DNA from 2 places in the Pseudarthrobacter sp. IC2-21 genome. Region 1 is predicted to be linked to the other one. Evidence: predicted binding sites of a transcription regulator. Region 1 holds the regulator's gene; the other holds the start of a gene.
What was found. Region 1 encodes HrcA, which represses chaperone genes, less so after heat shock. Its sites were predicted from a motif close to TTNGCACTCGNNNNNNNCGAGTGCNAA; they were not measured.

Region 1 (6,098 bases):
GGTGGCGATGACGGCAAAAATGTTGCCCACCACCGGAATAAAGACCAAAAGATTGGCCACCAGCGCCGCGATGGTGGGCGGCAGGCTGAAGTTCAGCGCTTCCTTGGATTCCTGTGCGGTGAACGGTCCGCGTTCACGGAAGATCAGGTAGATCAGCAGGGACGGTACACAACCGAGGATCCCGCCAAAGTGTGCCAGTGTGGCCCATTGCCGGTCCTCGCTGGCAGTGAGGGGCAACGCGTTTGCGGGGACGCCCTGGTACTCGGAACGGCCTTGGTCGTCCCGGTGCTCGCGTGCGTTTTGTGCCACGGTTTCATCCTTCGAAAGTGCAATCGTGCTGATGTGGAGAATGCCGGGCTGATGCAGGAACAGCCTCCGCACTACCAAGAATACTTGTTGTGCCGCCAAATGCTGCCGTCGTCCGCAGGGGCCAGGGCCGGAACAGCCCGGCAGCGGGCGAGGCGCCAGGGGTCACGGCGCCGTCAGGAAGTCGATGACCTCCTCCACCCGCCCGAGCAGCGACGCTTCCAAGTCCGCGTAACTGCGGACCGCGCCCAGCAGTTTTTGCCAGCCCAGGCCGATGTCTTCCTTCGTGGCGTGCGGCCAGCCAAATGCCGCAAGGATGCCGGTTTTCCAATCCTGACCGCGGGGTACCACCGGCCACTGTTCAATGCCCAGCACCGCAGGGCGGATCGCCTGCCACACGTCAACGTAGGGGTGCCCGACAATCAGCACGTTCCCGGCGGCACCCTTCGACGCCATCACCCCGGCGGCGATACGCCACTCTTTGGAGTCCGGTACCAGGTGATCCACCAGGATCCCCAGCCGCCGGTTGGGCCCGGGACCGAATTCGGCCACCGCCCCCGCGAGGTCATCGATGCCGTGCAAAGGCTCGACGACGATGCCCTCCACCCGCAGATCGTCACCCCACACTTTTTCCACGAGTTCGGCGTCGTGCTTTCCCTCCACCCAGATCCTGCTTGCCTTGGCCACCTGGGCACGCTGGCCCGCCACGCTGACCGAGCCGGACGCCGTGCGTCCAGCCGGCACGGCCGCGTTCTGCCTGGGCGCCGGGGGCATCAGCCTGATGGGCTGGCCTTCGAGGAGGAAGCCGAAGCCCAGCTTGAAGGACCGCGATTTGCCGCGCCGGTCTTCAAGGGCAACCACGTGCATGCCGCCGGACTTCTCCACCCGGGTCACCGCTCCGACCCAGCCGGACTGGGCGTCTTCGATGACCATGCCGCGCTCCACTGGCACTTCGGGGAGTTCGCTCCGGACCGGCGCGGCAATCTCCTGAGGACCCCAGTTCTGGTACTGCATGGATTCATTCCACCTTGCGCTAGATCGTGCCGCCGAATGTTCGCCCGGAGCGGTACCAATGCTAACAACGGGGCGAGTCATATTAGACTGTTAGCACTTAGGCATGTCGAGTGCTAACGAACCGCGACCAATACCTAAGCAGTGAACGGCAATCCTGGATGGAGGTGGAGTGTGAGCGAGCCGCGCAAACTGGAAGTACTGCGGGCCATCGTGGAGGACTACGTGCACTCCCGGGAGCCTGTTGGTTCCAAGGCCCTGGTTGAGCGCCACCACCTCGGCGTGTCCAGCGCCACCATCCGGAACGACATGGCCGCCCTGGAAGATGAGGGCCTGATTACCGCTCCGCACACCAGTGCGGGCCGGATCCCCACGGACAAGGGCTACCGGCTGTTTGTGGACCAGATCTCGGCCGTCAAACCTCTGTCCCCGGCGGAGAAGAAGGCCATCCAGTCGCTGCTGGAGGGTGCGGATGACTTGGATGACGTCCTGGACAGGACAGTCAGGCTGCTTTCCCAGCTGACCAACCAGGTGGCAGTGGTGCAGTACCCGCACCTGAGCCGGGCCACCATCCGCCACATCGAATTTGTCCTTCTGGCACCACGCCAGGTCCTCCTGGTGCTGATCGCCACCACCGGCAAGGTGGAACAGCGTGTAATCGACGTCGGCCAGGACCTCGGCGAGGATGCCATCGCCGCTTTGCGGACACACTTCCTCGGTTCGCTGGCCGGAACACCGCTGAGCCGGCTGGCCCAGTCCCTGCCTGGCGTGGTGTCCTCCGTCGCCCCGGGCCAGCGGGCAGCTGCCCAGGCGCTGGCCCATGGACTGGAGACGCTCGCCCACAGCAGCAGGGAGGACCGCATGGTGATGGCCGGCACCGCGAACCTTGCCCGGTCCAATGTGGATTTTCCGCTCAGCATCGGTCCTGTCCTGGAAGCACTGGAGGAACAGGTAGTCCTGCTCCGCCTGCTCAGCGACATGGCGCAGGACCCGCGCGGCGTGACCGTGAGCATAGGCCGGGAAAACCCGTACGACGGGCTCGCCGAAGCTTCCGTGGTGGCCACCGCCTACGGACCGGACAGCACCGCCAAGGTTGGTGTCCTGGGGCCCACCCGGATGGACTATCCCACCACCATGGCCGCAGTGCGGGCAGTAGCCCGTTATCTGTCAAGAATTCTGGGCCCTTAACAGCCGGCCCAGGCACGAAGAGCAGTGCCGGCAGCACCGCCGCCGGCAGTACAACAGGGAAGAGATACGAACTTTGAGCAGCCACTACGACGTCCTCGGGGTCTCGCCGGAAGCCACCGGAGAAGAGATCAAGAAGGCCTACCGCAAGCTGGCCCGCACCCTTCACCCGGACGTTAACCCCGGGGACGATGCGTCGGACCGCTTCAAGGCCGTCACCCACGCCTACGAGGTCCTTTCGGACCCCCAGAAGCGCCGTGTATATGACACCACCGGCAACGAAAACGGTACTGACAACGGCTTCGGCGGCGGGTCCTACGCCGGCCAGGGGTTCGCGTTCCAGGACATCTTCGATACGTTCTTCGGTGCGGGCGGGTCCTCGGGTCCCGCCTCCCGGGTCCGCCGCGGCCAGGACGCGCTGATCAGTGTCCGGATCGAACTGCGCGACGCCGTTTTCGGCGTCAACCGCAAGCTCGAAGTGGATACCGCCGTCACCTGCCCCACCTGTAACGGTTCGTGCTGCCGTGAGGGCAGCCACCCTGAACGCTGCGATATCTGCGGTGGCAGCGGCCAGGTCCAGCGGGCCGTGCGCTCCATCCTGGGCCAGGTCATGACGGCCGCCCCCTGCGGCACCTGCGAGGGCTTCGGAACCGTCATTAAGGACCCCTGCAATGAGTGCAACGGCCAGGGCCGCATCCGCAGCCGCCGGTCACTCACCATCAAAGTGCCTGCCGGCGTGGCAACAGGCACCCGGATCCAGCTTTCCGGTCAGGGCGAGGCCGGACCTGCCGGCGGACCTGCCGGTGACCTCTACGTTGAAATCCGGGTCAACAACGATCCCACCTTTGTCCGCGACGGCGATGACCTGCACGCGACTTTGCACATCCCCATGACCGCGGCCGCCCTGGGCACGGAAGTGTCCCTGGAAACCTTCGACGGGCTGCAGGAAATCGACGTCAAAGCCGGCACCCAGTCCGGTGAGGTCATCACGCTGCGCGGACTGGGCGTAACGCATCTTCGTGGCTACGGCCGCGGTGACCTGTTGGTCCACCTGCAGGTGGAGACGCCTTCGAAGCTCGACCAGGCGCAGGAGGACCTGCTGCGTCAGCTCGCCAAGCTGCGGGGTGAGCAGTTCACTGAAGGCAAGCTGACGGCCAGCGGCGGAGTCTTCGCCAAGCTGCGGGACCGGTTCGGTAACCTCTAGCAGTGAGTAACCCAGTCTTCTTCAGCGGCGCCGGGTCGCTGGACCAGCTGGTGCCGGGGGCCCGGTTCACCCTTCAAGGCCCTGAAGCGCGCCATGCGGTTACAGTCAAGCGACTGGCGCCGGGGGAGTCCGTGGACATTGCCGACGGTGCAGGCAGGCGACTTACTGGAACGGTTGTTTCCACCTCGCCGTCGGAACTCACCGTTGAATGCACCAAGCTGGCCATGGAGGACCTGCCGGGCATCCGGCTGGTCCTGGTCCAGGCACTGGCCAAAGGTGACCGCGATGAACTCGCCATCGAAACGGCCACTGAACTGGGCATCGACGCCGTTGTTCCCTGGCAGTCGGAACGTTCAATTGTCCGTTGGAAGGGTGAGCGCGCGGCGAAAGCCCACGCCAAATGGCAGTCTGTCGTCACGGCCGCCGCCAAACAGGCCCGCCGGGCCTGGATCCCGGAGGTGCGCGCCGTCGTCGAGACCCCGGGCCTGGTTGCCGCCGTGGCCGCAGCGGACCTTGCCGTGATCCTGCACGAAGACGCCGTCCGTCCGCTGCGATCGGTGCTGGAGGCCTGGCAGGCAGGACTGCCCGCGGGCCAGGGTCCCCGGGAAATTCTGCTCATCGTTGGTCCGGAGGGTGGGATCAGTCCCCGGGAAGTCACCAGGCTCTGCGATGTGGGTGCCGTGACGGCGCTCCTGGGCAACCACGTCCTGAGATCCTCCACGGCCGGACCCGCCGCGGTTGTGCTTGCGAGCGACGTGCTGGGCCGCCTGAATGCCCCGACGTCCTGAACTGACTGGCCCGCCTGAACCAACCGCTACTTGACGTTGAACTTTCGTGTGTCCACGTTCAGTTCCTGGCCGCTGCTGCCATCCGCCTGCCACACGCGGAGCTCGTAGGTTCCCGGCGGGAGACTGAGCGAAAGCGTGAAGAGCCCGGACTGCGCCGAATCAGCCCCGGCTGTTGTCTCACCGGTCAGGTACGCCGACTTGTCGGCGTTCCCCGCGGACCGCAGGATCTGCCACCTCAGCTTGCCCCCCGGCACCGTGCTGCGGCCCGTAATCTTCACACTGCCGGTAGGAACTTCGGTGCCTTCCTGGGGATCGATGATCCACACGGGCGCCACCATGCCGGCCGCCCGGGACATCGGGGCACCCAACCTGACATGGTTGAAGGCCACATAATCAGTATGGCTGTCTACCAGGACCCGCACCTGAATCTGCTGACCCGAATCGATGAGCCCGGAACTGGCCGCAGCCGCAGTTGCGGTGAAGATCAACTGCTGGATGGCACGAACTGCCATGTCGGCGTCGAGATTGCTGTTGAAGGCATCCGCCGAGACATCAACGGTAATGACATTCTTTCCCGAGATTGACGTTGCCAGCTCAGTGGGGCTCTGCCAGGGAGTGAAGTAATCCGGGTCGAGGGGCTTTTCGGACATCATGGCGCGCAGTGCACGGGTGACCGGGTTTTCCTGCTCCGGGACATCCCGGAACTCCCGGTAAAGATAGACGCTGCCGTTACTGCGGCCAATCCAATACACGGGCGCTTTGTTGGACGACTGGGTGGTTTCCAGGGGTGCGCTCGTAGAGGCCGCTCCAGGTGAGCCGGTGGCGGCCGCGGTGGAGTTCGCCGTCAGGGTGGGCTGGGGGCCGGGATCTGCAATACAGCCGGTCAGGAGAAGGAGGGCCGGAAAAAGGACCAGGACAGCCCGCGTGCGCAACGGCCGCACGGCATGCTCCGCCGTGCGGGTGTCGGGTGTTTCCGGCACTCTGATAGCCCGTGTCCTTCCTGGCTGCGAATGATGGGGCAGGGCCCCGGTAAGCCGGTCCCCGGACGGCTGGACTTCAAGCATGGCATAGCGAGGCCGCCGGAAAGGGCCCAAAACTCCTCCCTGTCCCAACTGCAACGGGAACGATATGCGGCTGATATGAAGTTGATATCTAACACCGCCGGCGATCGGGCAGCCGGGTCCCTGGAAACGCCTGTTACATGGCGTCCCGGGTCGCCGCCGCCAGTGCCCTGCTGGCGTAAGATGGAAGGAAACGCTGGCTCCGGCGTGCTCGGCAACAGGCCGCTCACGCAGCAACCGGCGGTACCAAGTCCGAACCGGAGGAGATCACGGGCCCGCGGGCCAGCACCATGACTGAATCAACGAACGGAAAGCGCAGGCTGAACACTGAGCGCGCCGCCGGGGAATTTCCCCATTCACTTCCCGGTGTCCGGACGGAGGTGGTGCTCTTTGACAACTCCGATCAGATGGTCCAGTCTCTCGGCAGTCATGATGAGGCCCTGCGGTACATCGAAGAAAAGTTCCCGGCGGTAAACTTCCACGTCCGCGGAAACGAACTTTCCATCAGCGGTCCGGCGGACGAGGTTCCCCGCATCATGCGCC
Region 2 (6,098 bases), 880 kb from region 1:
CTGGGGCCGGTCATCAAGGCCCAGCACCGCCGTAACGATTCCCTCCAGTTCCGCCGGGATTGTCAGGCTTCCGGTCCGGTGCCGGTGGGTGACGTCGTGACCATGGGGGCCACTGCTGGTCACTTCCTCCAGGCTGGTGCCGAAGATACGGCTCAGCAGCTCGACGGTTCCGGCCAGCCGCAACCGGCGGGCGGCGGGGTCGGCGTCGAGGATTTCGGCTCCGAGCCGGGTGAACGTGTCGGTGGCAAGCCGCAGATCCGCGGTGGCGGCTCCATGGCCGGCTGCGAGCTCCTCGCGGGACATCGGTTCGGCAGGCATCTGCGTCAGCGGTTCCCGACGGCGCAGGATCACGGTCACCTCAATCCTGCGGGAAGGATCGGCGGGACCGTGCGCGGCCTGGATCCGTTCGGCGGGCGGACGTTCCGAACCCGGCAAAGGGACGCTGCCGACGGCGGGCCGGGACGTGGTGTTGCTGTGCTCAGACATGAAATAGCTCCGTTCCCAGGAGAGTCATTGTTCAGGGCTTCGTCGGTTTCGGGAGGACATCGTGCGGCCGGATCTCCCGGTCAGTTACGACACTAACGGCAATCCTGCACGGGCATAAGCTACTTTGAAGACCGGACACTAGCGGCATGGCCTGGACGAAGGAGCCTTGATGGACAGCGATTCCGGTACGTGGTTCCTGAGCCGGGCCGAGCGGGGAAACCCGTACTCAGCCGTGCAGGCCGGCGGACCGGCATCGCCGTCCTGGTCGGAGGGCAACCTCGTGCGGCCCCTCATTCACGGGGCCACCTACTTCGCCCGGTTGCATGAGGAACTGACGGCCCTGCAGGCCGGAGACCGTGTGTGGTTTACCGACTGGCGGGGCGACGCCGACGAGCAACTGCTGGCCGGCGGGCCGTCGATCGGCGACCTGCTGGCGCGGCTGGCCCGTGCAGGGGTGGAGGTGCGGGGCCTCGTCTGGCGATCCCACGGCGAACGCGTGTCAGCCCCGATCAGCGGCCGGTCAAACGAGCTTCTGGGCCGTGAAATCAACGACGCCGGCGGCGAGGTGCTGCTGGACCAACGGGTACGGATGTTCGGATCGCACCACCAAAAACTTGTCGTCATCCGCCACCGCGACAATCCGTCCCGGGACGTCGCGTTCGTGGGCGGCCTGGACCTTTCCCACAGCCGCCGGGATGATGCCCGGCATCAGGGAGATCCGCAAGCGGTCAGCATGGACTCGCGGTACGGGAAGCGGCCTCCGTGGCACGATGCCGCCCTCGAACTGCGCGGGCCGGTGGTGGCTGATGTGCTGGAAGTCTTCGCCGAACGGTGGAACGATCCGCACCCCCTGGACCGGCGCACTCCGTACCGGATGCTGTTGCAACGCCTGGCCCGTATGCCACGGCATCCCGAGCCGCTCCCGGAGGTTGCACCGCCCCCGCCGCCTGCCGGCCCGCACTCGGTGCAGCTGCTGCGGACCTACGGGGTGAAGCGGCCGCCGTTCCCGTTCGCGCCTTTCGGCGAGCGAAGCATTGCGCGCGCCTATGCGAAAGCGTTCGCCCGGGCCCGTTCGCTGATCTACATCGAGGATCAGTACCTGTGGTCGACGGAGGTGGCAGCGGGCATCGCGGATGCCCTTAAGCGGAACCCCGGGCTGAACGTGATCATCGTGGTTCCGAAGTTCCCGGACTCCGACGGGCGTCTCGGAGGCCCGCCCAGGCGGCTCGGGCAACTGCGGGCCATCGGGATGCTGCGCAGGGCGGCGCCGGGCAGGGTGGGGGTGTTCGACCTGGAGAACAGTGCCGGCACGCCCATTTATGTCCATGCCAAGATCTGCATCATCGATGACATCTGGTTCACCTGCGGATCGGATAACTTCAACCGCCGGTCCTGGACCACCGACAGCGAACTGACCTGCGCCGTGCTCGACACAACGGCGGACAGCCGGGACCTTTCCGGGACCGGCGCCGGCCAGCAGACGGACCTGCCCCTGGCCCGGTCGCTCCGGCTCGAGCTCTGGGCGGAACACCTGGGCCGGGACCAGGACGATCCGGAACTCCAGGACCCGGCGTCCGCTCTCAGGCTCTGGGATGCCGCCGCCGACGCCCTTGATCAATGGCACCAGGCCGGCCGCCGCGGGCCCCGTCCGGCCGGGCAGGTGCGCCGTCATACTCCGGAGCCGGTATCTCCCCGTCAGCGCCGCTGGGCGCTCCCGATCAACCGGTTCATCGTTGATCCGGACGGCCGCCCGCGCCGGCTGCGCGGTACCACCGAGTTCTAGTCCTGCTCCTGGCCTGTGGCCCGGTTCCCGGCCAGCGTCCGGTAGATGGTCCAGCCGACGGCGGTGAGCGGCACCGCGAGCAAGGCGCCGATGACGCCGGCCAGGGTTGCCCCTGCCGCCAGGGCAAGAATGATCACCAGCCCGTGGATCCGCAGCACCCTGCCCATGAAGAACGGCTGCAGGATGTGGTGTTCGAACTGGTTGGCCACCACCAGGATGATCAGCACCAGCAGCGCAGGCACGGGGCCGTTTTCCACCAGGGCCACGAGGACCGCCAGGCTGCCGGCTGCGGTGGCCCCGATGATGGGCACAAACCCGCCGAGGAAGACCACCGCCGCCAGGGGCAGTGCCAGGGGAACGCGCAGGATCAGCAATCCCGCCAGGACCATGACGGCGTCGATCGCGGCGATGATCAAGGTTCCACGCACATACCCGCCCAGCACCAGGAGGCTGCGTTCGGCAGCCAGGTGCGCGGTGCCGCGGCGGTCGGCCGGAAGGAACCCGATGAGGAAGTTCCGGATCCTCTCTCCGTCCTTGAGGAAAAAGAACAGGATCACGGCTGTGAGGACGGTGCCGGCGGCTATCTCCCCGGCCGTCCTCAGGCCCGTGAGGGCATCGGCTCCCAGGCTTCCGCCGGAGAGGAACTTCTGGAATTCACTCTGGGCAGCATTGATCTGATCCCTGGAGAAGGGCAGCGGGCCGGTGGTGATGGTCTTCTGGAGCTCCGCGATGCCCGCTTCGGCGCGGACGGCAAGAGCGCTGGACTGCTGCCGGACCAGAGTCACGATTCCCCCGATCACTCCGGCTGCGACGGCGAGGATCACCAGGAACGAGGAGAGGACGGCCAGGGCACGCGGCCAGCCGTGGCCTGCGAGCCAGCGGACCACGGGTGCCATGGCAGACGCCAGGATCAGGGCTATCAGAACAGGAGTGGTGACCAGCGGGACGCGGGTTGCGGCCGCGACCGCAGCCCAGGCCACCGCGCCCACGGCCAGTACCTGGATGGAGCGGACCGCGGCCCTGCCCAGGCTGTCCGTCCAGAGCAGGGCCATCCTGGACGGGAATGATGCTGGCGGCAGCGGTGACGGAGCGCCGTCGGATGGGCTGGGGGTGCTGTTACTGTCCATCAGGCCATTATCCGAACCTGGGCCGCCATCACGTAGGACGGTCGGTGCGAGTCTGCGGGACCGGGTGTGGATTAAAAGCGTCGAACTTGTCCACCGAGGACGTAATTCTGGCACTCGCCTTGACCGAGTGCTAACGAATACATAGAGTCGTCATTAGCACTCTCCCTAGGAGGGTGCTAACACATGAAGAGCGGCCCGCCAGGCTGCTGCCGGCACCGCGACGACGGTTTGCCAGCCACGGCGAAGCAGCTCAACTGTCCATGAATTTTGCTGACGTAGAAGGAGAGGTCCGAGTGTCGGTCTCTATTAAGCCTCTTGAGGATCGTATTGTTGTCCGCCCGCTCGAAGCCGAGCAGACCACGGCTTCCGGCCTGGTTATCCCGGACTCCGCACAGGAGAAGCCGCAGGAGGGTGAAGTTGTTGCAGTAGGCCCCGGCCGCTTCGAAGACGGCCACCGCGTTCCGGTGGACGTTGCTGTTGGCGACGTTGTTATCTACTCCAAGTACGGTGGAACCGAAGTCAAGACCGGCGGCACCGAGTACCTCGTGCTCTCCGCCCGCGACGTTCTGGCGATCGTCGTAAAGTAACTCTTTTGGATCCCCGTGCCGCTGACCATGCATTCCGCTGGTCAGCTGCACGGGGTTCTGTCTTGAAAGGACAAAACCATGGCAAAGCAGCTTGCGTTTAATGACGCTGCCCGCCGGTCGCTTGAAGCCGGCATTGATAAGCTCGCCAACACTGTCAAGGTGACGCTCGGCCCCCGCGGCCGCAACGTTGTCCTCGACAAAAAGTGGGGAGCACCCACCATCACCAACGACGGCGTCACCATCGCCCGCGAAGTTGAGCTTGATGACCCGTACGAGAACCTTGGCGCCCAGCTGGCCAAGGAAGTAGCCACCAAGACCAACGATGTTGCCGGCGACGGTACCACCACGGCCACCGTGCTGGCCCAGGCCCTGGTCAAGGAAGGCCTGCGCAACGTTGCTGCCGGCGCCGCGCCGGGCCAGATCAAGCGCGGCATCGAGGTTTCCGTTGAAGCCGTTGCTGCCCGCCTGCTGGAGAACGCACGCCCGGTTGAGGGTACCCAGGTAGCCAACGTGGCCGCCATCTCGGCCCAGAGTGACGAAATCGGCGAGCTCCTCGCCGAGGCATTCGGCAAGGTCGGCAAGGATGGTGTGATCACCATCGAGGAATCCTCCACCACGCAGACCGAGCTGGTCCTCACCGAAGGCATGCAGTTCGACAAGGGCTACCTGTCCCCGTACTTCGTGACCGACACCGAGCGCCAGGAAGCCGTCCTCGAGGACGCCCTCATCCTGATCAACCAGGGCAAGATCTCCTCGGTCCAGGATTTCCTGCCGCTGCTGGAGAAGGCGCTGCAGAGCTCCAAGCCGCTGTTCATCATCGCCGAAGACATCGAGGGCGAGGCACTGTCCACCCTGATCGTTAACCGCATCCGCGGCACCCTGAACGTGGTTGCCGTCAAGGCTCCGGGCTTCGGCGACCGCCGCAAGGCCATGCTGCAGGACATCGCCACCCTCACCGGTGCACAGGTTGTCTCGCCGGAGCTGGGCCTCAGCCTGGACACCGTTGGCCTCGAGGTGCTGGGTACCGCCCGCCGCATCACGGTCACCAAGGACAACACCACCATCGTTGACGGCGCCGGTTCCGCAGAAGACGTCGCAGCCCGGGTTGCCCAGCTGCGCGCCGAGCTGACCCGCACCGACTCTGACTGGGACAAGGAAAAGCTTCAGGAACGCCTGGCGAAGCTTGCCGGCGGCATCGGCGTGATCAAGGTTGGCGCAGCCACCGAGGTTGAGCTGAAGGAAAAGAAGCACCGCATCGAAGATGCCGTGTCCTCCACCCGCGCCGCCCTTGAAGAGGGCATCGTGGCCGGTGGCGGTTCCGCACTGATCCACGCGCTGAAGGCCCTCGACGAGGACTCCGCAGTGCAGGCCCTCGAAGGCGACGCCGCCGCAGCTGTGGGCATTGTCCGCCGTGCGCTGGTCCAGCCGCTGCGCTGGATCGCCCAGAACGCCGGCTTCGACGGCTACGTTGTCACGGCCAAGGTTGCCGAACTCGAAACCAACAACGGCTTCAACGCCAAGTCGGGCGAGTACGAAGACCTGATCCGTGCCGGCGTCATCGACCCCGTCAAGGTCACCCGTGCGGCCCTCCGCAACGCGGCCTCCATCGCCGCGCTGGTTCTCACCACCGAGACCCTCGTGGTGGAGAAGCCCGCTGAAGAAGACGAGCACGCAGGCCACAGCCACTAGCTGATGGTCACACAAAAACCGGTCCAGCCTCGGCTGGGCCGGTTTTTTGTGTACCCGCGACCGCGGCCCTTAAGTGTCCGCCATGTCCCGCGTCTCGACGCCGCCCGCGCGTTCGTAGACCAGTGACACCGCACCCTTCGGGAAGGATCGGGCCGGCTCCGCGAGGCGGAAGGTGGCGGGGATGGTCCCGGCATCGAAGAGGCGCTTGCCCTGCCCCAGGGTGACCGGATAAAGCCAGAGGTGGAGGCGGTCCAGCACGTCAGCCTCGAGCAGTGAACGGATGAGGGCGCCGCTGCCGAACATGTGCACCTGGCCGTATTCCTCGCGGAGCCGGCCCGCGGCCGCGGCGTCCGGCAGCACGGTGGTGCCCGCCCAGCCCGGCTCCGTCAGAGTGCTGGAAACAACGAACTTTGGCACGCTATTGAG

Region 2: a site for HrcA is predicted at 3,504-3,530, ahead of groES (co-chaperone GroES). Genes of this name have one in related genera too.

What each region holds. Positions count from the first base shown of each region.
Region 1 covers NZ_CP139145.1:2,149,792-2,155,889, reverse strand. The annotation lists gene SBP01_RS09930 (DUF4870 domain-containing protein) at 1-309, opposite strand, end outside; gene SBP01_RS09925 (DUF3097 domain-containing protein) at 472-1,320, opposite strand; gene hrcA (heat-inducible transcriptional repressor HrcA) at 1,492-2,505, shown strand; gene dnaJ (molecular chaperone DnaJ) at 2,579-3,706, shown strand; gene SBP01_RS09910 (16S rRNA (uracil(1498)-N(3))-methyltransferase) at 3,709-4,494, shown strand; gene SBP01_RS09905 (GerMN domain-containing protein) at 4,521-5,474, opposite strand; gene SBP01_RS09900 (PhoH family protein) at 5,846-6,098, shown strand, end outside.
Region 2 covers NZ_CP139145.1:3,032,482-3,038,579, reverse strand. The annotation lists gene SBP01_RS13900 (S53 family peptidase) at 1-486, opposite strand, end outside; gene SBP01_RS13895 (phospholipase D family protein) at 656-2,269, shown strand; gene SBP01_RS13890 (AI-2E family transporter) at 2,266-3,396, opposite strand; gene groES (co-chaperone GroES) at 3,690-3,983, shown strand; gene groL (chaperonin GroEL) at 4,062-5,672, shown strand; gene SBP01_RS13875 (dihydrofolate reductase family protein) at 5,742-6,098, opposite strand, start outside.